3 regions of the Streptomyces sp. BL1 genome follow, and region 3 is predicted to be linked to each of the others. Evidence: riboswitches for the same ligand, from Rfam matches in the RefSeq annotation. Region 3 holds a riboswitch; each other region holds the start of a gene.
What was found. A riboswitch is a leader RNA that binds a small molecule or an ion and turns the genes downstream of it on or off. The one in region 3 is predicted to bind glycine.

Region 1: it holds a riboswitch for glycine, as region 3 does, so the genes downstream of both, AC3AGO_RS33010 (trimeric intracellular cation channel family protein) here and gcvP (aminomethyl-transferring glycine dehydrogenase) in region 3, are expected to answer to the same signal.
Region 2: it holds a riboswitch for glycine, as region 3 does, so the genes downstream of both, gcvT (glycine cleavage system aminomethyltransferase GcvT) here and gcvP (aminomethyl-transferring glycine dehydrogenase) in region 3, are expected to answer to the same signal.

Annotation. Positions count from the first base shown of each region.
Region 1 covers NZ_JBXYWZ010000002.1:7,514,847-7,522,624, forward strand. Annotated here, with positions in the region: gene AC3AGO_RS32980 (LLM class flavin-dependent oxidoreductase) at 1-743, shown strand, start outside; gene AC3AGO_RS32985 (MFS transporter) at 809-2,194, shown strand; gene AC3AGO_RS32990 (DMT family transporter) at 2,124-3,077, opposite strand; gene AC3AGO_RS32995 (DUF6011 domain-containing protein) at 3,292-3,501, shown strand; gene AC3AGO_RS33000 (DUF952 domain-containing protein) at 3,519-3,869, opposite strand; gene AC3AGO_RS33005 (hypothetical protein) at 4,032-4,199, opposite strand; gene AC3AGO_RS33010 (trimeric intracellular cation channel family protein) at 4,595-5,209, opposite strand; glycine riboswitch at 5,387-5,491, opposite strand; glycine riboswitch at 5,493-5,586, opposite strand; gene AC3AGO_RS33015 (ABC transporter permease) at 5,615-6,889, opposite strand; gene AC3AGO_RS33020 (FMN-dependent NADH-azoreductase) at 7,039-7,778, opposite strand, start outside.
Region 2 covers NZ_JBXYWZ010000002.1:2,750,524-2,758,301, forward strand. Annotated here, with positions in the region: gene AC3AGO_RS12040 (ABC transporter substrate-binding protein) at 1-1,379, opposite strand, end outside; gene AC3AGO_RS12045 (ABC transporter permease) at 1,501-2,502, opposite strand; gene AC3AGO_RS12050 (enhanced serine sensitivity protein SseB C-terminal domain-containing protein) at 2,838-3,614, opposite strand; gene AC3AGO_RS12055 (enhanced serine sensitivity protein SseB) at 3,751-4,527, opposite strand; gene AC3AGO_RS12060 (AAA family ATPase) at 4,647-5,348, opposite strand; glycine riboswitch at 5,585-5,688, shown strand; gene gcvT (glycine cleavage system aminomethyltransferase GcvT) at 5,852-7,012, shown strand; gene gcvH (glycine cleavage system protein GcvH) at 7,125-7,505, shown strand; gene glyA (serine hydroxymethyltransferase) at 7,593-7,778, shown strand, end outside.
Region 3 covers NZ_JBXYWZ010000002.1:1,111,884-1,119,661, reverse strand. Annotated here, with positions in the region: gene ftsR (transcriptional regulator FtsR) at 1-631, shown strand, start outside; gene AC3AGO_RS05195 (bifunctional nuclease family protein) at 758-1,231, shown strand; gene AC3AGO_RS05190 (MerR family transcriptional regulator) at 1,472-2,050, shown strand; gene AC3AGO_RS05185 (DNA polymerase IV) at 2,106-3,602, shown strand; gene AC3AGO_RS05180 (PRC-barrel domain-containing protein) at 3,515-3,895, opposite strand; glycine riboswitch at 4,038-4,139, shown strand; glycine riboswitch at 4,141-4,268, shown strand; gene gcvP (aminomethyl-transferring glycine dehydrogenase) at 4,333-7,221, shown strand; gene AC3AGO_RS05170 (DUF5999 family protein) at 7,419-7,625, opposite strand.

The DNA.
Region 1 (7,778 bases), 6.4 Mb from region 3:
AACGGTACGCGCGTACGGGCGAGTTCCTCGACATCGTGCGCCGCCTGTGGGCGGGCGAGACCGTCGACCACCACGGTGAGCACCTGCACGTCGAGGGCGCCAGTCTGAACCGGCTGCCCGACCCCGTGCCGCAGGTCTACTTCGGCGGTTCCTCGCCCGCAGCGGGCGACGTGGCGGCGCGCTACACCGACACGTACCTGACCTGGGGCGAGCCGCCGCAGCAGGTGAAGCAGAAGATCGACTGGGTGCGTTCGCTGGCCGCCGCGCAGGGCCGCGAGGTGCGGTTCGGCATCCGGCTGCACACCATCACGCGCGACACCTCCGCGCAGGCCTGGGCCGAGGCGGAACGGCTGCTGGAGGGCATGGACCCGGAGCGGGTCAAGGCCGTCCAACAGGGCCTGGCCTCAAGCGAGTCGGAGGGCCAGCGGCGGATGCGGGAGCTGCACGGCAGCGGCACCAGCGACAAGCTGGAGGTCTACCCGAACCTGTGGGCCGGCATCGGCCTCGTCCGCGGCGGCGCCGGCACCGCGCTGGTCGGCAGCCACAGCGAAGTCGCCGACCTGATCGAGGAGTACCAGCGGATCGGCATCGAGGAGTTCGTGCTCTCCGGTGTGCCGCATCTGGAGGAGGCGTACTGGTTCGGCGAGGGCGTCCTGCCGCTGCTGGAGCAGCGCGGCCTGTGGCAGCACCCGGCAGGGCCGCGTACGACGGAGGCGGGCATCGTCCCGTTCGCCGCCCGATGAGCGCCGCGCAGACAGAGCCCGGAAGCGGGCCCCAAGTCAAGGACCCGCCACGGAAGTTGAAGACCGTGGTGCTGTCCAGTCTGCTGGGCACGACCGTCGAGTGGTACGACTTCTTCCTCTACAGCACGGCCGCGAGTCTCGTCTTCGGCAAGCTGTTCTTCCCGGAGGCGAACGGCACGGTCGGCACGATGCTGTCGTTCGCGACGTTCGCCGTCGGCTTCCTCGCCCGGCCGCTGGGCGGGCTGCTGTTCGGGCACATCGGCGACCGCATCGGCCGCAAACGCACCCTCGCGTTCACCATGGGCCTGATGGGCGGCTCCACCGCGCTGATCGGCCTGCTGCCCACGTACGGTCAAGTCGGCCTGCTCGCACCGGCGTTGCTGCTGGTGCTGCGCGTCGCGCAGGGCGTGGCGCTGGGCGGCGAGTGGGCCGGTGCCGTACTGCTCGCCGTCGAGCACGGACCCGAGGGCCGCAAGGGCAGGTACGGCAGCTATCCGCAGATCGGCCTGGCGCTCGGACTGGCCCTCGGTACGGGGGTGTTCGCGCTGCTGAGCAACGTACTGAGCGAGGACGCGTTCCTCGGCTACGGCTGGCGTGCCGCGTTCCTCATCAGCATCGTGCTCGTCGTCATCGGCCTGACGGTCCGTCTGAAAATCGACGAGACACCGGCGTTCCGCGCCGTGCAGGAGCTGCGCGAGGAGCACCGGCCCGCACCGCTCGTGGAACTCGGCCGTACGCCGCAGGCCCGCCGGCACACCGTGCTCGGCATGCTCGCGCGCTGGGGCGAGGGCGCGGCCTTCAACACCTGGGGCGTCTTCGCCCTCACGTACGCGACGACGACGCTGCACCTGGGACGTACGCCCGTACTGCTGGCGGTGACCGCGGCCTCGCTGGTGATGGCCGTACTGATCCCGGTGTCCGGCAGGCTCGTGGACCGGCGGGGCGTACGGCGCGTGTACTTCGTGGGCATGGCCCTGTACGCGGTCTCCGTCTTCCCGGCGTTCTGGCTGTTCGGCGCGGGCGGGATCTGGGGCTTCGGCGCGGGCATCCTGCTCACGCTGGGCATCGTGCACGCGTCGTTCCAGGGCGCGCAGGGCACGCTGTTCGCCGCACTGTTCCCGACGCGGATCCGCTACACCGGCATGTCGTTCGTCTACCAGATGTCGGGGATCTTCGCGTCGGGCATCACCCCGCTGATCCTCACGTCACTGCTGGCGCTGGGTTCGGGCACCCCGTGGCTGGCCTGCACCTTCCTCGTGCTGACGGGGCTGATCAGCCTGTGGGCCACATCCCGGCTGCGCGACGAGGACCTGCACGTCGCCACCGGACCGTCCGCTCCCGGGGAGCGGCCCGCCGCGGGGGAGCAGTCGCCCGCTTCCGTCAGTGCGGAGCCATACGCGGCGGATCGTCGGCCCGCACAACCGGCGGGGGCTCCGAAGGCGAGCGGATGACCACGGGCTTCGGCAGCTTGTCGTGCGACCTGCCACCCGTGCTCTGCGATGCCAGCAGCACCAGCCCGGCCGCGGCGGCCGCGCCTGCCGCGGCCGCGCCCAGCTGACCGGCCAGACCGTAGCGGAAGCCCTCGTTCAGCATCAGGATGCCGACCGCCGCCGCCATGACGGGATTGACCACCGTCATGGTGGCGAGCGGCGCGGTCAGCCCGGCGCCGCGGAACGAGGCCTGCGCCGTGGCGAGCCCGGTCGTCGCCAGCGCCGCCGTCACCACGAGCAGGAACACGATCTGGAGCGCCGAGGCCTGCTGCCAGTCGTCGGCGACGGACTTCACGTACACGGAAGCAGTGCCGTACGCGATACCCGCCGCCACGGCCAGCGCCGCCGACCGCAGCCGCGCCGTACGCCGCCCCAGGAACACGCCCGCCGTCACCAGCAGGGCCAGCCCGCCCGCCACGGCGGCCGCCAGGACCAGCTGCTGCAGCACGCTGAGTGTCCGCGAGGTGGCCGAGGCGTCGCCCACCAGCATCAGGATGACCGCGAGCCCGGCCGAGGTCAGCAGGATGCCGCGCCAGCCGGCGGCGGTTACGGGACGTTTCACGAACACGGCGGCCATCGGCGCCGCGAGCACGAGGGTCAGCACACCGAGCGGCTGGACGACGGTCAGCGGGCCCAGGCCCAGCGCCGCCACGTGCAGCAGCGCGCCGAACCCCTGCATCGCGGCCGCCAGCCACCAGCGGCCGGACGCCAGCAGCGCACGCATGCGCGCATGGCGGCCTTCCACGGTGACGGTGGCGGCGAGCCGCTCCTGGATGATCGCCGCGGCGGCGTAGCACACCGCCGATATCAGCGACAGCAGGATGGCCGCGACCAGTGGATTCATGGCCGGCTCCGGTGAAGGGTGGGCGTCCCGTTCATACCTCCAACGATGACTCTCCGACCGGGTCGGTGTCGTCGTCTGCCAGGTCCGGTTTTCCGTACCGCCGGGGGAGTACTCCTCCTCACGGCCTACAACTGACAGTGGACACCCGCTGTAGCCGGGCTCGGACACCCGACGGGCGGGAGTCGCGGAGGCCCGCGGATGGTATATCCGTCCCATGACCGAATCCGCCGAGCCGGAGCCCCTTCCGGACAGTCACCCCGTGCAAGGCCGGCGCGTCCTGTGCCGCATGTGCGGGCAGCCGCTGCGCGACCGGGCCTCCCGCCTGTGGGGCCTTGGGCCCGACTGCCGGCACAAGCTCGCGCTGCGCAGCGCGCCGGTGCCGCCGTTGCACGAAGTCGACCAGGACACGTTGCCGGGGGTGTGAGGGGGCGCTCGGTCCGCTCAGTGGCTCGGGGACTCCGCCTCGGTCCACGATTCCACGGCGACGACCGCGTCCACGGGCAGCGGGCCGTAGATGTGCGGGAAGGTCTCGTCGGCGCCGGGGACCGGGGGCTCGTGGCGTACGGGGACTGTCAGGCGTTCGCTGTCGATGACGAGGACGACGAGCTCCCCGGCGGCGGGGGTGCCCGCGCCGTACAGCATCTCGGCGACACGGGGGAGTTGATGCCGCGCCGAGCCGTGGATGAAGCCGACCTCCTCCAGCGTCCGGCCGCGGGCCGACATCTCGTACGTACCAGTCTCGCGCGCTGCCTCCCACAGGGAGCGCTCGGTGAGGTGCAGAATTTCGGTCATGAACAGACCCTAGGCGGTGCGGTGTTCGACGGTGCCGGATTCGCCGGGGCGCGGTGGAGCCGGGTCGTCACCGGCAGGCGACTGCCCCGGCCGGTGCGGCAAACGCGGTCCGGGCGGGGCAGTCGGCGGTGACGGTCATGAGTGCCGGGTATCCGTGCGGCGTCAGACGGAGGCCCATGCGTAGATCATCCTGGGGGGTGCGTCGGCCCCGGAGCAGGTGTCTTCCTCGTCCTGCGTCTTCTTTTTGCCGAGGGCGGTGATCAGCTGGGCGATTCCGGCGACAAGGGCGCCCAGGCCGCCCAGAAATGTACCGATCGATTCGAGAGTCATGGTGCATCTCCAGCCTGCGGGCCGGACGCGTGTCGGGGACCTGCGCTCTATGCGGGGAGCGTCGGCGGCGACTGTCGCGGGGAACCGGCCATTCCCACGGCGACTCGCGCGAAGGGGTATTCCGGCGGCACCGGGAAGGACGCCGCACACCGTGCTGCACTCATCGTCCAACGCATGTCCGGCCTCCTTTCGCCCAGTTGACAGCCGCCAAGCCCACAAGCGCCCAGACGGCAACTCATGCACCTGAGTTGATGGGCCGTCACTTTACCGGCATTCCACCGCCCAGCAATACCCCCGAACGAGTGGAATGCTGTCATCGTTGGCTGGAATCAGTCGAACTCCCCTTTGTGGGCAAGGGGATGAGAACCGTACGGAGGGGCCGGGTGCCTCTGCCGTCAGGCGGGGGAGCGGTGCAGGCCGGGGAGGCGGAGGCCGTACCGGATGGCGAGCGTGCGCAGCAGGAACACCAGCGCCGCGGAGGTGATCGTCGTGGCGGTGGAGGGGACGCCGAGGCTGTCGAGGGCGAGGCAGCAGGCCGCGCCGGCCGCCGCGGCCGTGGCGTAGAAGTCCTCGCGGAGCAGCAGCGGAGGGCTCTCCCCGCACAGCAGGTCCCGCACGATCTCGCCCGTGACGCCGGTCAGCACCGCCAGGATGATCACCGCGGGCGGGGTGACGCCGGCCTCCAGGGCCGCCCGTGCGCCGATCACGGTGACCACCGCGAGTCCGAGGGCGTCGACCAACAGCAGGGTGCGGTGCGGGAATCGGCGCCGGGCCGGATAGAGACTCGTCAGCACCGCGACGCCGGCGATGACGGCCAGCAGGACCCAGTCGTGCGTCCAGTAGAGCGGGCGGCGGTCCAACAGAACATCCCGCAGGGTGCCGCCGGATATCGACGCGGCGAATGCGAGCACCAGTCCGCCGAAGAAGTCCATCTTCGCCTCGTGTGCCGCCAGTACGCCGCTGGCGGCGAATGCGGCGATGCCCACGAGATACAGCACATGCAAGATCACGGCAGCAATCCCCTCAGTTCGCCGGGCAGTTGGCGACGGAAAAGGGAAGAGCTGCCGGAACGGGGCAGCGGGCAGGGGTGAGCACGGGGCGCACGGGGACTCCATTTCGCGAACGGGTATGCCGGACGGCGCGGCGCATTCCGTGCACGTGGAGTGTGCGGGCATGCGGCGCGCGGACTTTCCCGCTCTGTCATGAAGCCTGAGAGTTTCACCGCCTGGCCTGGCGGTTTGCCCCGTGGGCGGGCACCTGCGGAGAGTCCGCGGTGCCGCTTTTCAGAGGTGCCTTTCCTGCGCGGTAACCGGCCTGAGAGATTCCGGGAGGGTTGCTCCTTCGGCATCACCGCCGCGAAAGGGCGTGATTCTCCCGCACAGGGTCAACGGCCTGTCTGCTGTTGTGCCGTTACGCTAACACGGCTCGACGTCCACTCCGCGCGCCGATGGATTCCCCGCCGGATTCCCGTACGCGTACCGTGCGACGTATCCGTGCGCGTCCCCTCGTACGTCTCCGCTCGGAATGTCAGCGCGCCCCCTCAACTCGCCCGGACCGGCCGGAGGTTGTCTCTTCCCCGGGTGGCGGTGCCGCCAGGTCCAGAACACGGCGCAGGACAGAACGGCCCAGCCGGCGAGTACGAGGACGGGACGCGGCGACTGATGGCCGGGGAAGTAGACCGCGGAGCTGAGAGCCTCGACCGTCGCGCCCTGCGGAAGCCGGCAGCCGAGCGCCGCCAGCGGCCGGGGCAGCAGTCCCGTGGGGACGGAGCCGCCGCAGGACGGGGCGCCCAGCAGCACGACCAGCCCGTACGTCGGGAGCAGCGCCCATCTCTTCAGCAGGACGCTGAACATCGTGAACAGCATGCCGGACGCGAACATCGCCAGGGACAGCAGCAGCCACGGGATGAGGAACGGCATGGTGAGGACGTCCAGCCACCAGTCCGCGACCGCGTAGATGCACAGCCCGCCCAGGACGGCGAAGCCGGCCGTGAAGCCGATGCGCCCGCCGGGCGTGAGGCCGTCGGCGTGCGCCGACAGCTGGCCGGCGCCCAGGAAACCCACCATCACGGCGGCGAACGTCATATAGAAGAGTGCGATCCCCTTCGGGTCCGTCTTCTGCGGCGGATGGGTGTCGCGGACCCGCACCCGCACGCCGGCTTCCTCCGCCGCCCGCGGCGCCGCCTTGCTCAGCACTTCGGCGACCGAGGCACCGGACGCGCCCGACACGTCCAGCTCCACCGGGGCGTTCTGATCTGCCGGCGTGTGCGGTCCGGTCCGCGCCTCCGGACCGGCGTGACCGCGTACGACGGCGTAGACCTCGCGCTCGCTGACCTTCCGTGCGGCTGCGGCGTCGTTCCCGTACCGGTGAGGTGCGAGCGAGGCGTGCAGCTCTCCGTCGAGAGCCTTCAGGAAACGCTGTTCGTCGGGGGAGTCGTCGACGAGGGCGACGGGCAGCATGCGCGGTTCGGGCTTGGCCATCACGTACGAGTACGTACCGGCGAGCAGCCCGGCGACGGCTGCGATGAGGAACATCAGCACCGTGGCGGGGTACATCGGTGAGTGCCGGAACGCCCGCCACCGCTCACCCGGTGTGCGCTTCCCGTGTCCCTGCCGCCCCAAGCCATCGCCCGCGGGCGCGACTTCCTCGCACATGCCGTCCCGGTCGGGGCGGGGGAACGGCGCGGTCATGCACACTTCCTCGGCGCTGTCGGCACTTGCTCCAGGGGCGACGGGGCGCACTGTGCGCCGCGCCATCCTGCAAGGGAGCCAGAGACCCGCGGCGCGGCGGTAGGGACTTCCGGCCCGTCCGGGGAGGGCAGTTCAGCCCTGCCGCCCGGTCAGCTCGGTTGGCGGGTCGTTCGGAGTGCCAGGTCTCTGACCGCGTCCTGGGCCGACGCCAGGGAGACCGCGGCCATGTCGCGAAAGGGCGCGAGAGCCGGGATGTCTTCCGCGCGTGTCATCTCGGCGTGCACGACGTGCAGTTCGTCCTCGGGGACGCCGAGCGCACTGAAGTACGCGCGGAGGTACGGGATCTGGAAGTCGAACGGTTCCCGGGGCGTGCCCGGGCCGTAGGCGCCGCCGCGTGCCGCGACCAGCACGATCCGCGTACCGGACAACAGGCTCTCCCCGGTGTGCGGGTCGGTGAACGCGCCGGGGAAGGACACCCGCTCGATCCACGCCTTCAGGGCGGCGGGGACCGAGAAGTTGTACATCGGCACGCCGAGCAGCACGGTCTCCGCTTCCAGCAGTTCGGTGACGTACGGCAGTGTCAGCGCCCACTCCCGCGCCTCGGACGCGCTCTCGGCCAGTGCCGCCACCTCGGCGAGCGGCACACCGCCCTGCCGCTCCACGCGTTCCCCGAGGGAGATCAGCCCCGGCCCCACAGGGGGCACGGGGCCGGCGGCCAGATCCCGGTACCGGTAGCCGGCTGAGCCGTGCCGCTCCCGCCACGTTTCGGCGAACAGTTCTGTCAGCTGTCTGGTGGCGGAACGGTGCGAGGGGGCGGTGCTGGAATCGAGGTGCAGCACGGACGCCCGTCCGGAAGACGGGCGGCGCACCTGCAGGTCGGTGAGGATGT
Region 2 (7,778 bases), 1.6 Mb from region 3:
TGGGCACCGTCGTACTGGTCGATCTCGGTCTTCACGCCGATCTTGCTCAGCGACGCCTGCAGGGACTCCGCGGTGGCGATCTCCTGCGGGTTGTTGTTGCGGACCGCGATGGTGGTCTTGAAGCCGTTCGGCTTGCCGCAGGCCTTCAGTTCGGCCTTGGCCTTCGACGAGTTGGGCTTGCCGCTGTTCTGCGTCGCGCCGTACGGGTCGTACTTCGGGTCGCTGCCGTCGATGATCTTCGGCAGCATGTTGGTGCCGATGTCACCGCCGGCCAGCGGGCCGCCGCGGGCGGTCTGCAGGGACTTCTTGTCCGCGCCGTAGATGACGGCCTTGCGGCAGTGGATGTTGTCGAACGGCTTCACCGTCTGCGGGAACACCGCGTAGCGGATGTAGCCCGTGTCCGGGTTGTCGAGGTTGCCGCGGTTCTCCTTGATGGCCTTCGCGCGGCCGGCGGGGCTGAGGCCCGTGCCGTTGACGTGGACGTCGTAGTCGCCGTTGATGAGGCGGTTGTCCATCTCGTCGGCGCTGGTCACCAGCTTCAGCGTGACCTTGTCCGGCAGCGCCTTGCGGACCTTGTCGGTCTTGGCGTCCCAGTTCGGGTTGCGGACCAGCGTCATCGACTTGTTCGGCGTGTACGCCTGCCACTTGTACGGGCCGGTGGAGAACGGCTTCAGACCGTACTTGCCCTTGGTGTCCTTGTCCTGACGGACCGGCGAGCCGGACGGCATGGCGAGCATCTGCTCGAAGTCCACGTTCGGCTGGGGCAGTTTGAAGACGATGGTCTTCTCGTCCGGCGTCTCGATCGCCTTGAGGCCCAGCTTGTCCTTGGACTTGTCCTTGTACGGACCCTTGTACTTCCCGTCCGGGTCCAGCACGTCCTTGAGGTAGACCGGGCCGCCGGAGATGACGTCCTGCGCCCAGATCCGCTCGATGCCGTACTTGATGTCCTGGGAGGTGATCGGCTTGCCGTCCTCCCACTTCACCCCGTCCTTGAGCTTGTACGTGTACGTCTTCTTGTCCGCGGATATCTTCGCGGTCGACGTGGCCAGGTCCGGGACGAGCGTCTCGCTCTCCTTGCCCGGAGCCGCCTTGTACGTGATCAGGGTGCGTGTGTAGTAACGCGCGTAGTCCCACATGAAGCCGTAGTAGCCGCGCTGCGGGTCCCAGGAGTCGGCGTCCTGGGTGCCGATGTACTTGAGCGTCCCGCCCTTCTTCGAAGAGGCGTTCAGCACCTTGGAGTTGGCCTTGTCGTAGCCGGGGCCGGCCTTGTCGTCCTCGTCCCCGCCGCCTCCGCCGCACGCCGCGGTGGACAGCAGAGCCGCGACCACCATGGCCGCGCCGGCGGCCTGTTTGCGCTTCGCCGAGCGATGAGTTGTCACGATCTCGCATCCTCCGTGTGGGTCACGGCCCGGGCTGGTTGCCGCGGGGCCGGGGTTCGAGATGCCGGACTGCGGCGGCGTGGGCAGCCGTAACAGCCGGAACAGCCGCAGGAATCCCGCATCAGCGGGAGCCCTTCGGATCGAGGGCATCGCGCACGCCGTCGCCGAAGAGGTTGAACGCCAGAACGGTCACGAAGATCGCCGAACCCGGGATGATCATGAACATGGGGTCGGCCTCGTACGTCTTGATCGCGGTGGACAGCATCTGTCCCCACGACGCCGTCGGAGGCTTGACGCCGACACCGAGGAAGCTGAGCGCGGCCTCGGTGAGGATGTTGGTCGGGATCATCAGCGTCATGTAGACGGTGATCGGTGCGACCAGGTTGGGCACCAGTTCCTTGAAGAGGATGTACGTCCGCCCGGCACCGAGGCTCCGCGCGGCCTCGACGTACTCCCGCTCGCGCAGCGACAGCGTCAGACCGCGCACGATGCGCCCGATGTACGGCCAGCCGAACAGCCCGATCACGGTGACCAGCACCCCGATCCGCAGCCCCGAACCGCCCAGTCCGAACAGCTCGTTGGGGACCACGGAGACCAGCGCGATGGCGAACAGCAGCTGCGGGAAGGACAGCAGCATGTCCATCACCCGGCTGATCAGGGCGTCGATCCAGCCGCCGAAGTAGCCGGCGATGGTGCCCAGGACGGTGCCGAGCCCCACCGCGACGATCGCGGCGAGGAAGCCCACCAGCAGCGAGACGCGGGCTCCGTAGACGACGCGGCTGAACACGTCGCGGCCGTTGACCGGTTCGACGCCGAAGAGGAAGTCCCAGCTGATGCCGCCGAAGGCGCCGATCGGCGTGCTGGTCAGCGGGTCGATCTTGTCCTCGTGGTACTCGTTCGGCGGGTGGCCCAGCAGGCCCACGATGACCGGCGCGAAGACCGCCACGAGCACCAGGAGCACCACCACCACGCCGCCGGCCAGGGCGAGCTTGTCGCGCTTCAGCCGGGTCCACGCGATGCGGCCGAGTGAGCGGCCCTCCACCGCGGACTTCGATGCCAGCGCCGCGGCCTCGGCACCCGAGGAATCGGATACCGGAGTCGGCTCGTGGAGTGGTGCCGTCATCGCAGTGAGAACTCCTCCCGGCCGGTGGTGACCGGCCCCCAGCTGCCGCCGGTTGGCGGCCAGAGCGCAAGCAAGCAGTTCGTACACAAGGCCGACGGCCTCATGGCTCGGGAGTCTTCAACGTGGCGCGGATCACCCGCCAGGCCTGGCGGGGAAAGGTTGCGCAACCGTGATGTGCTGAACCAGCTTCCGTTATACGGACGGGAGTTGGCGGACAGCGGTCACCGATGGGGAGTTATGCACCGTTTCGGTACGGCTGGAATGGCACTTCCGCACCGCCGGCACGAGCCCGCCGCACAGCCGGCACGACCTCGCGCGGCAGCCCGCGCGGCGGCTCAGTACGCCTGGGGGTAGCCGTATCCGTTGCCGGGTCCTGTGCCCTGCGGGGCGGCGGCACCTGCCGGGGCGTCACGGTCGAAGAATGGCCGGGAGTTGCGCCGCAGCCACATCGCGACCGGGTCGTAGTCGTCGGCCATGGAGACGCTGGAGACGGGCAGCCCGGCGGGCACCGAGGCGACCGACTGGCGCATCATCTCCCGCACCGACTCCACGGCCTGCTGCCCGTTGTCGTACAGATCGAGGCCGATGGCGAGATACGCCGTGCCCAGCGCCGGCTGCACCCAGCAGCGGCGCAGCGAACGGACGGCGGGCGTACGGTGCGCGGAGTGCGTGAGCTGGGCGTAGAACTGCGGGACGTCCAGGGCCGGTTCGGAGATGCGCAGCGGTCCGGCGGGCAGCCGGTCCAGGCCGCCGGCGACCCGGCGCAGATCGAGCCAGGGGATGCCGACGCCGCCGCCGGGAGCGTGCGGATTCAGCCAGATGCCCCAGCGCTCGGGGAAGAGAGCCGTCGCGATCTCCCGGCCCGTGACGACCTCGTGCGCCCGGTTCCAGCCGGAGACGGCGAGCTCCTGGGCCGAGGTGACACAGGGCGCGTAGCCGTACCCGCCGACCTCCATGTTTCCGTACTGCGCGTCGGGCGAGCCGGCCTGGCCGGTCCACAGGAGCATCCACACCTCTGCCCCGGTGAGCGCGTTCAGCAGTGCCTCGTAGGTGTCGAACCGGCCGGGCGACACCTGCTGCAGCAGCTGCTCGACGCTTCCTCCCGCGCTCACGTAGCCGCCCTTCTTCTGCTTCGCTCACCATGCGCCCGCACTCGCGTACGGACGCGCCCCGTCATCTCTCCAGCTTAAGAGCCCGGTACGACACGTCGCCGCCGACTCGGCGCTTCCGTTTCGGCCGGTACGCCCGTCAGGTGTGCTCGCGCGAGTAGAACGGGCGTACGCAGTGCCGCATCCAGTCCGCCACCGGATCCCGGGACGCGTCCAACAGCACCATCTGGACGGGCCACTTGACGGCCACCCTGCCCAGCGCCCGCCCCAGCGCGTCGTGCGCGGCCTGCCGGGCCTCGGGGTCGAGGAGGTCGAGTTCGACCCCGATGAACAGCGCAGGGGGATCGCCCTCGCTGCTGGCGAGGGCACGCCGCGCGGTGCGTACGGGACCCAGCACGGCGAGTTCGCCGGCCACCGCGGCGAGGAACTCCCCGGGCTCCTCCTGCCAGTCCGGTTCGAAGAGCCGCACCCGCGCACCGCGGGCCACGCCCCACGCGGCCTGCTCGTCGGGGGTGTTCTTGCACAGCTCCGCCACCACCTCGGGCGGCAGCGGGATGCCGACGGCGCCCTCCGGGTTCACCGCGATCCCGACCTGCGGGGGCAGACCGCGCGCGAACTCCCGCGCGGGCGCGATGCTGAAGTCCATGTGGGAGCCGACCACCTGGAGGAACTGCTGCTCGGAGCTGAAGACGGGGACGTACGCCGCGCCGCCCAGTTCGATCGTCGGCAGGTCCAGATTCGGGCTCTGCGGACCGCCGCCTTCGGGCAGCGGCACCCAGAGGCTGCTGCGGCCGAGCACCTCCAGCAGCCGGCCGCCCGCGGAGGAGACGGCGAGTGAGGCCGCGAGGGCCTCTTCCAGCTCGTTGCCGGGCCAGCCTCCGCCGTGGCCTGGGCCGAAGTCCTGCGGGATGCTCATGCGGCCACCCTAATCGGAGGCGTTTCCGGCCCTGTTGGCCGGTCCTCGCCCCGGGCGCGGGGTGCCCCGCGCCCGGCCCTCATGCGCAGACGCCGGCCCTCATGCGCAGACGCCGGCCCTCATTCGAAGGTGATGGCCGCCAGCGAGGCCGCGGCCTCCCGGTCCAGCAGCGTCACCGAGGTGACGCCCGACGGCAGTGTCCCCTCCTCGGCGGCCGTCACCAGGCGGGCGACGGCGCGCCGGTGACGTACGAAGGCGTAGCCGGACACCCCGCGCCCCCGCGCCGCCTGCCCCTCCAGGGCGAGGCCGGGCGGCACGTCGAGGAGCACCAGATGCAGGCCCCCACCCCGGCGCCGGGTGTCCCGCGCCACCCAGTTGCGCACCCAGCTCTGCGTACCGCAGTCGTGCACGACGACACTCGCGCCGGAGGTCAACGCGCCCCGGAGACCGGCGAAATGGGCAATCCTGACAAAGGGCCGGTACAGCCCGTACGGCATCCAGCGCGGCATTCCGCGGTCCCAGCGCTCGCGCACGTCCTGGGAGTCGATGCGGCGCACCGTGTCGCCGAGCGCTACCGCGCGCCGCATCAGCGTCGACTTGCCGCTGCCGGGCAGTCCGGAGACCACGACCCGGTCACCGGCGGCGAACCGCAGGGTGCCGCCCGGCGCGGTGCCGCGCAGGTCCCGTTCCTCCACGGCGGGCGCGGGCGCGGGAACCGGCGCGCACCGCTGCGCGGGCACGGCCGTGCCCGCTCCGGCGCCCGTGCCGTTTCCCGTCACCGTCGCGCTCACCGCGACGTACGCGCTGCGCAGGCTTGCCACCCGATCGCCCTCCCCGGCTCGGACCGCTCGTCGCGGCTTTCCCCGAGAGTGTCAAGGAACGGTAATGCGATTCAAGGCGCGGCGGGTCCGGGACATGTGTCCGTACACACCCGTGACATGCGGCCGTCCGCTCCGGGCGGACCTGCCGCGAAGTGCTGTGGAATGCCGTACGGCCGGGGGGACCGCAGACGGCGCGAACGTGCCATGATGTGCACGCCAACTCCATACCGGCCGATTGAGCCCGCGCGGGAGAGTCCCCGTCCTGAAGAAGAAGGACGTGGGCGCCGAAGGAGCAAGTTCCTCCCTTGAATCTCTCAGGCCCCGATACCGCGCAGGGTGAGGCAGATCTGAAAAGCGGGCCGCCGCCGCTGCGAGCTGCAGAGGCGCCGGCTCCACCCAAGGTGCAAGCTCCGTTCCGAAGCTCACGGGACACGGGCGAACCTCTCAGGTTCCGATGACAGATGGGGAGGACACTCACGTCCCCCATGACCGGGAGCCTGATCATGAGCGAAAATCCGCCCGCCCCTCGCAGGACGGCCCTCGACGCGACACATCGCGCGCTCGGCGCGACGATGACCGACTTCGCGGGCTGGGACATGCCGCTGCGGTACGGCAGCGAGCGTGACGAGCACAACGCCGTGCGCAGCCGCGCGGGCCTGTTCGACCTCTCCCACATGGGCGAGATCACCATCACGGGCGCGCAGGCCGCCGAGCTGCTCGACTACGCGCTCATCGGCAATCTCTCCAAGCTCGCCGTGGGCCGCGCCCGTTACACGATGATCTGTGACGAGAACGGCGGCATCCTCGACGACCTGATCGTCTACCGCACCGGTGAGCAGACCTTCATGGTCGTCGCGAACGCCGCCAACTCCCAGGTGGTGCTGGACGCGCTCACCGAACGCTCGGCCGGCTTCGCGGGCGCGGAGGTGCGGGACGACCGGGACGCGTACGCGCTGATCGCCGTCCAGGGCCCGGAGGCCGCCGGGATCCTTCAAGGCAAGCACAGCCTGAAGGGGCTGACCGACGCGGACCTGGAGGGCCTGAAGTACTACGCGGGCCTGCCCGGCACCGTCGCGGGCAAGGACGCGCTGATCGCCCGTACCGGATACACCGGCGAGGACGGCTTCGAGCTCTTCGTCGCCCCCGCCGACGCCGTCGCCGTGTGGGAGGCGGTGACCGCGGCCGGCGAGGGCGCGGGCCTCACCCCGTGCGGGCTGAGCTGCCGGGACACGCTGCGGCTCGAAGCGGGCATGCCGCTGTACGGACACGAACTGTCCACCGCCACCACCCCGTTCGACGCGGGGCTCGGCCGGACGGTGAAGTTCGAGAAGGAGACCAACGGCGGCCGTTTCGTGGGCCGCGAACCACTGGAGGCCGCCGCCGAGCGTGCCGAGAAGGCACCGCCGCGGAAGCTGGTCGGCCTGATCGCCGAGGGCCGCCGCGTCCCCCGCGCCGGTTACCCGGTGGTGTCGGCCGGTGACGGTACGGTCATCGGCGAGGTCACCTCCGGTGCCCCGTCCCCCACCCTGGGCAAGCCGATCGCGATCGCATACGTGGACGCGGCCCGTGCGGAGCCCGGGACGGAGGGCGTCGCCGTGGACATCCGGGGCAGCCACGAGCCGTACGAAGTGGTGGCCCTCCCCTTCTACAAGAGGCAGCGCTGAGCCCCGCGGAGCATCACCCGGCGTCTAAACCTCCCGGCCACGGACTGTGGGTCTCATCCCACCTGACCTGACCGTTTTCCTTTGCACACCTCTCATCCAGGAGAATCGCACCATGAGCAACCCCCAGCAGCTGCGCTACAGCAAGGAGCACGAGTGGCTGTCGGACGCCGCGGACGGCGTCTCGACGGTCGGCATCACGTCCCACGCCGCCGACGCGCTCGGCGACGTGGTCTTCGTCCAGCTCCCTGAGGTAGGCGACTCGGTGACCGCGGGCGAGCCCTGCGGCGAGCTGGAGTCCACCAAGTCGGTCAGCGACCTGTACGCACCGGTCACCGGTGAGGTCACCGAGACCAACCAGGACGTGGTGGACGACCCGGCGCTGGTGAACTCCGCCCCCTTCGAGGGCGGTTGGCTGTTCAAGGTGAAGGTCACCGACGAGCCGGACGACCTGCTGTCCGCCGACGAGTACACCGCCTTCGCCAAGGGAGCCTGAGCCGCCCGAGGCCGGGAACCCAGGCTGTACGCCTACTGCTCTGCCCGTCACTACCGCGCCGTGACGCGCGCCATCAGGGATGGATCCATGTCGCTTCTGAACAGCTCTCTCCACGAGGTGGACCCGGACGTCGCCGCCGCCGTCGACTCCGAACTCCACCGTCAGCAGTCCACCCTCGAGATGATCGCCTCGGAGAACTTCGCCCCGGTCGCCTCCATGGAGGCCCAGGGCTCGGTTCTCACGAACAAGTACGCCGAGGGCTACCCCGGCCGC
Region 3 (7,778 bases):
CGTCACCATCTCCAAGATCCGCTTCCTGGAGACGGAGGGGCTCATCGAGCCCCGGCGGTCGCCGTCCGGCTACCGCAAGTTCAGCGCCGACGACGTCGAGCGGCTCAGCTACGTCCTGCGGATGCAGCGGGACCACTACCTCCCGCTGAAGGTCATCCGCGAACAGCTCGACGCGCTCTCCCGCGGAGAGCGTCCCCAGCTTCCCGCCCCCGCAGCGCCGGGGGACATGCTGTCGGCCGAGGAGTCCGCTCCCGTGCCCGGAGGGACGCGCGTCGACCGTGCCGGTCTGCTCGCCGCCGCCGAGGTGACGGAGGGGGAGCTGGCCGAGTGGGAGGCGTACGGCCTGTTCGTGCCGGACGAGGACGGTACGTACGACACGAGCGAGGTCGATGTCGCGCGGCTCGCCGCGGAGCTGGGCCGCTTCGGCCTGGAGGCCCGTCATCTGCGGGCCGTGAAGGCGGCGGCGGAGCGCGAGGCCGACCTCGTCGAGCAGATCGTGGCGCCGCTGCGGCGGCACCGGAACCCGAGGACCCGGGAGGGCGCGGAGAGCACCGCCCGGGAGCTGGCCGGGCTGTCCGCCCGGCTGCACGCCGCGCTCGTGCACTCCGCGGTGCGGCTGCGCGGCGGCTGATCCGCGGGTGGAGCGGCGGCACCTGAGCGGTGATCTGTCCGGCATGACACGGAAGACGGCATTCCGGCCGCGCCGGGGGACGGCCCCGACTACCCAAACAGGCGTGGCACAGCCTAGGGTTGCTGTGTGAACGAGCTCGACGTAGTGGGTGTCCGGGTGGAAATGCCCTCCAACCAACCGATCGTGCTCCTGCGTGAAGTGGGTGGCGACCGGTACCTCCCTATTTGGATCGGACCTGGGGAGGCGACCGCAATTGCGTTTGCCCAGCAGGGCATGACGCCTGCGCGCCCTTTGACCCATGACCTGTTCAAGGATGTCCTGGAAGCCGTGGGGCAGGAACTCACCGCGGTCCGGATCACGGATCTGCGGGAAGGCGTGTTCTACGCCGAGCTGGTCTTCGCCAGCGGAGTCGAGGTGAGTGCGCGTCCGTCCGACGCCATAGCGCTCGCCCTGCGCACCGGGACGCCGATCTACGGAAGCGACGGAGTGCTGGACGACGCCGGGATCGCGATCCCGGACGAACAAGAGGACGAGGTGGAGAAGTTCCGCGAGTTCCTCGACCAGATCTCGCCGGAGGACTTCGGCTCCAGCAGCCAGTGACGGTGCCGGCGGACGGCCGGTCCGGAAGCGTTCCGACAGTGCGCCCGGAGGCCATCCGAGCAGAACTTCCCCGTATGAACGCGCACGAAACCACACGTCGGGTGATTATCACTCGGGGTGCTGAGTGTGGCGATCGTTGACGCACCCGGAGTGACTGCCTACCTTCAAGTGGGCAAGTTCCGGGGGTGACTCGGGATGTGACGGACGGAGGTCGGCGTGAGTAGCACCGGCGGCGACGGCATGGCAGCTGACGGCTCCACGCCGCTCCCGGGAAGCGCGGCCCCGGCCGCCGCGCACCCCGCGCCTGCCGCGCCCGACCAGCCTTCCGTGCTGGTCGGATACCGCGGCCCCACGGCCTGTTCGGCGGCCGGCATCACGTACCGCCAGTTGGACTACTGGGCGCGTACGGGGCTCGTGGAGCCCAGCATCCGCTCGGCCGTGGGCTCGGGGAGCCAGCGGCTCTACAGCTTCCGCGACGTGGTCGTGCTGAAGATCGTCAAGCGGCTGCTGGACACCGGGGTCTCACTGCAGAACATCCGGGCCGCCGTGCAGCACCTGCGGGCCGGTGGCACGGCCGATCTGGCGCAGATGACGCTGATGAGCGACGGCGCGACGGTCTACGAGTGCTCCTCGCCCGACGAGGTGGTGGATCTGCTGCAGGGGGGCCAGGGCGTCTTCGGGATCGCGGTCGGCGTGGTCTGGAAGGACGTCGAGGGGGCGCTCTCGCAGCTGCACGGTGAGTGCGTAGACAGCGGCGAGACGATCGTGCGGGACCACCCGGAGGACGAGCTGGCCAGGCGGCGCAACCGGGCCGGATGACGGCCCGCGGGCGCGCCGGGCGGGATTGTCAGTGCCGTGCGGCACCATCGGTGACGTGAGAGGCGCACCGACGATCCTGCATCTCGACATGGATGCGTTCTACGCCGCTGTGGAGCAGGCGGCGAAGCCGAGCCTGCGCGGAAAGCCCGTGATCGTCGGCGGGCTGGGTCCGCGCGGTGTGGTGGCCACCGCTTCGTACGAGGCGCGGGTCTTCGGCGCGCGCTCGGCGATGCCCATGGCGCAGGCGCGCAAGCTGTGCCCCAACGCCGCTTATCTGACACCGAGGTTCGGGCTCTACCGTCAGGTCAGCGATGTGGTCATGGAGCTGCTGCGCGAGCTGTCGCCACTGGTCGAACCGCTCAGCCTGGACGAGGCGTTCGTCGATCTGGAGGCGGCCGGCACGGTGCGTCCCGACGCGACGCCGGAGGAGGCCAGGGAGGTCGGGGAGGAGCTGCGCCGGGCCATCCGGAAGGCGACGGGGTTGGCCGGTTCGGTGGGTCTGGCCGGCTCCAAGATGCTCGCGAAGATCGGTTCGGAGGAGGCCAAGCCGGACGGTCTGGTGCTCATACGGCCCGGTGAGGAACGGGAGTTGCTCGCTCCGATGACGGTGCGGACGCTGCCGGGCGTCGGTCCGGCGACGGCGGAGACCCTGCGGCGCTCGGGGATCACCACCATCGGGGAGACGGCCGAGGCGGGGGAGGCGGAGCTGCTGCGGCTGCTGGGCAAGGCGCACGGCACGGCGCTGTACACGATGGCCAACGGCTATGACGACCGTCCCGTGGTCGCCGAGCGGGACGCCAAGTCGGTGTCGGTGGAGGACACCTTCGATGTCGACCTGACCGACCGTACGCAGGTGCAGCTGGAGGTCTCACGGCTCGCGGACCGGTGCGTGAAGCGGTTGCGGGAGGCGGGGCGCTCCGGCAGGACGGTGGTGATCAAGGTGCGCAGCTACGACTTCTCCACGCTGACCCGCTCCGAGACGCTGCGCGGGCCGACCGACGACCCCGGCGTCGTGCGGGAGGCCGCGGCCCGGCTGATCGACGGTGTGGACACCACGGCGGGTGTGCGGCTGCTGGGGGTGGGCGTGAGCGGGCTGGCCGACTTCACACAGGAGGATCTGTTCGCGCAGGCCGCGGAGGGGGCCGAGGAGGCGCGGCGGATGCGGCGGATGGTGGGGGCCGAGGCGGAGCCGGGGGAGGAGGACCCGGACGAGGAGGATCAGAGCGCCGCGGCGCCGGCCGTCGTGGAGGAGGAGATACCCGCGGTGCGGCGGTGGCTGCCGGGCCTGGACGTCCGGCACACCGAGTACGGGCCGGGCTGGGTGCAGGGCAGCGGCGTGGGGCGTGTCACCGTGCGTTTCGAGCGACCCGGCGATCCCCCCGGCCGGGTAAGGACGTTCACCGTCGACGACCCCTGTCTCGAGCCGGCCGAGCCGCTTCCGCCGGCGCCGATGAGCGGCGCGGATCAGCTCTCCGAGCCCGCTATCCGGCCGAAGTCCCGGTCCGGGGACGGGGCGGCGCCCTCGCCGACGGCGGGGACGTCGAGTCCGTAGTGGTGGTAGAGCTGGAGTTCCTGGGCGGGCGAGAGGTGCCGGCCGACGCCGAAGTCGGGCGCGTCCTTGATGAGTGCGCGGGCGAAGGGGACACGGAGCGTCTCGTCCACGACGCTGCTGGGTTCGAGGGGGACGAACGCGTCGCGGCTGAAGATTCCGGTGCGGACCGCGGCCCACTCCGGTTCGCCGGTGGCGTCGTCGAGATACACCTCGTCCACGGTGCCGATCTTCGTGCCGTGGGTGTCGAACGCCTTGCGGCCGATCAGGCTCCGCGGATCGATTTCGGTCTGCACGGTCCCTCCAATAGGTCGCAACTGCTCCATCGGGATCCTCTGGGGCGGTAGTACAACGAAAAGGCACTTTTCGGTTGTTGGCCACTCGGGCGCAGGCCTGGTTCCCACTGATTACCTCGCTGGTAGGCTCGGAAACGGCTGTCGACCCCACGCGGGAGAGTCCTCGGTGGAGCGTGTGTGCCGGGGACGCCGAAGGAGCAACTCCTCCCCGGAATCTCTCAGGCTCACGTACCGCGTGGACGAGGCCACTCTGGAAAGCAGGGCGGGCCGCGGACGAGTGCCGGAGCCCCTCCTCACCGACGGTGTAAGCCGGGCCGGCCGAGCACAGCCGGCGGGACCGGTGAATCTCTCAGGTGGAGATGACAGAGGGGGAGGCCGTCAGGGCACCCGTGCGTGGTGTCCCTTCGAAGGTCGCAGAGACCAGGAGGCCTCCGCAGATGACTGCCAACCGCATCCCCCTCGCCGAGCTGGAGCGCGGCACACCGTTCGAGCGTCGGCACATCGGGCCCGACACCGGGGCCCAGGCCAAGATGCTCGCCCAGGTCGGATACGGCTCCCTCGACGAACTCACCGCCGCCGCCGTGCCGGACGTCATCAAGAGCGCCGGCGCGCTGCGGCTTCCTGATGCCCGCAGCGAGGCCGAGGTACAGGCCGAGCTGCGCGAGCTGGCCGGCCGCAACGACGTGCTGCACCCCATGATCGGGCTTGGCTACTACGGCACTTACACACCGCCGGTGGTGCTGCGCAATGTGATGGAGAACCCCGCCTGGTACACGGCGTACACCCCGTACCAGCCGGAGATCTCGCAGGGCAGGCTCGAGGCCCTGCTCAACTTCCAGACTGTCGTGGCCGATCTGACCGGTCTGCCCACTTCCAACTCCTCACTGCTGGACGAACCGACCGCCGCCGCCGAGGCGATGGCGATGTCCCGGCGCGTGGGCAAGGTCAAGCAGGGCGTGTACCTGGTCGATTCGGACTGCCTGCCGCAGACCGTCGCCGTCATCCAGACCCGCGCCGAACCCACGGGTGTCGAGGTCGTCGTCGCCGACCTGAGCGAGGGCATTCCGGACGGGATCGCCGAGCGTGGCGTGTTCGGCATGCTGCTGCAGTACCCGGGTGCCTCGGGCGCCGTGCGTGATTACCGTGCCGTCATCGAGCAGGCGCACGAGCTCGGCGCGGTGGTCACCGTCGCCGCCGACCTGCTGTCGCTCACGCTGCTCACGTCGCCCGGCGAGCTGGGTGCCGACATCGCCGTCGGCAGCAGCCAGCGCTTCGGTGTCCCCATGGGCTTCGGCGGCCCGCACGCGGGATACATGTCGGTGCACGACAAGTTCGCGCGCAGCCTGCCCGGCCGCCTCGTGGGCGTCTCCAAGGACGAGGACGGCAGCCAGGCGTACCGGCTGGCGCTGCAGACGCGCGAGCAGCACATCCGCCGGGAGAAGGCGACCAGCAACATCTGCACCGCGCAGGTGCTGCTCGCCGTGATGGCCGGGCTGTACGCCGTCCACCACGGGCCCGAGGGACTGGCCGCCATCGCCCGCCGTACGCACCGGTTCGCGACGCTGCTGGACGCCGGGCTGCGGCAGGGCGGTGTGGAGACCGTGCACGGCGCGTTCTTCGACACCGTGACCGCGCGGGTGCCGGGCCGGGCCGCCGATGTCGTGGAGCGGGCCCGCCAGGAGGGCGTCAACCTCCGCCTGGTGGACGCCGATCACGTCGGCATCTCCTGTGACGAGACGACGGCGCGGGAGCAACTGAGCGCCGTGTGGAGCGCGTTCGGGGTCGAGGCCGACATCGAGCAGCTGGACGGGGCGACCGAGGACGTGCTGCCCGAGGGGCTGCTGCGGCAGGACGAGTACCTGACGCACCCGGTCTTCCACGAGCACCGTTCCGAGACGGCCCTGCTGCGCTACCTGCGCAAGCTCGCCGACCGCGACTACGCGCTGGACCGCGGCATGATCCCGCTCGGTTCCTGCACGATGAAGCTGAACGGCACCACGGAGATGGAGCCGGTCACCTGGCCGGAGTTCGGCGCGCTGCACCCCTTCGCGCCCGCCGCGCAGGCCGGCGGCTACCTGACGCTGATCGGGGAGCTGGAGGACCGGCTGGCGGAGATCACCGGATACGACAAGGTCTCGCTGCAGCCCAACGCCGGTTCCCAGGGCGAGCTCGCCGGGCTGCTGGCCGTACGCGCCTTCCACCGCGCCAACGGCGACGACCAGCGCACCGTGTGCCTGATCCCGTCCTCGGCGCACGGCACCAACGCGGCCAGCGCCGTGATGGCGGGGATGAAGGTCGTCGTCGTCAAGACGAGCGAGAACGGCGACGTCGAACTGGACGACCTGCACGCCAAGATCGAGAAGCACGGCGACGAACTGGCCGTCCTGATGGTCACCTACCCCTCCACGCACGGGGTGTTCGAGGAGCACATCAGCGACATCTGCGCGAGCGTGCACGAGGCGGGCGGCCAGGTGTACGTCGACGGCGCGAACCTCAACGCGCTGGTGGGCGTGGCCCGTCCGGGCAAGTTCGGTGCCGACGTGTCGCACCTGAACCTGCACAAGACCTTCTGCATCCCGCACGGCGGGGGCGGTCCCGGTGTCGGCCCGATCGGCGTGCGCGAGCACCTCGCCCCGTACCTGCCCAGCCACCCGCTGCAGCCCGAGGCGGGCCCCTCGGAGACGGGCATCGGCCCGATCTCCGGCGCGCCGTGGGGCTCGGCCGGCATCCTGCCGATCTCCTGGGCGTACCTGCGGCTGATGGGCGCCGACGGGCTGCGGCGTGCCACGCAGGTCGCGGTGCTCGGCGCCAACTACATCGCCAAGCGCCTGGAGCCGCACTACCCGGTCCTGTACACGGGGCCGAACGGTCTGGTCGCGCACGAGTGCATCATCGACGTCCGGCCGCTGACCAAGCAGACCGGAGTGAGCATCGACGATGTCGCCAAGCGGCTGATCGACTACGGCTTCCACGCGCCGACCATGTCGTTCCCGGTCGCCGGGACGCTGATGATCGAGCCGACGGAGAGCGAGGACCTGGCGGAGCTGGACCGCTTCTGCGAGGCGATGATCGCGATTCGCGCGGAGATCGAGAAGGTCGGCCAGGGTGAGTGGCCCGCGGACGACAACCCGCTGCGCAACGCGCCGCACACCGCGGCGCACCTGGCGCGGGACTGGGAGCACCCGTACGGGCGCGAGGAGGCGGCCTTCCCGGCCGGTGTCGAGGCCTCCGACAAGTACTGGCCGCCGGTGCGCCGGATCGACGGCGCGTTCGGTGACCGGAACCTGGTCTGCTCGTGCCCGCCGGTGGAGGAGTACGACGGCTGAGTGAGCCGGTGCCGGGGTCTGCGGGCCCCGGCACGTGTCAGGGCCGGTGCGGCGAATCGCCGTGCCGGCCCTGGTCGTTGCGGTCGTGCTGTGTTGCGGTCCTGCTGTGAGTAGCTGTGTTGCGGTCGTGCTGTGAGTGGCTGTGTGTTGTGCGCGGCTGTGCTGTGCAGCTCGGTTGGCTGCGGGTGCGCCGTGCCTCAGGCGGCCCTGGCGATGTGCTGGGTACCGAGCGGCTTGTGGGGCGCGATGACCCGGCCGTCCGGGAGCAGCTCACCCGTGTCCTCGAAAAGAAGAACGCCATTGCACAGCAGACTCCAGCCCTGTTCCGGGAAGTGAGCCACCGGATGGGCGGCCTCCCGGTCGGCGGATTCTGCGTTCGGGCACGGTGGCTGGTGCTGGCACATTGTCGGTTTCGTCTTCCGTCGTGTGGTGGTCTCTGTCCTGCGGCTTGTCATGGACTCCATGGCCGCCCCCCGTTGTTGACTCGGTCCCCAGTGTTCCCCCACGGGGTCGATTCCGCAGGGATTTCGGCACAGCTCCCCTCACTGGATGGAGAC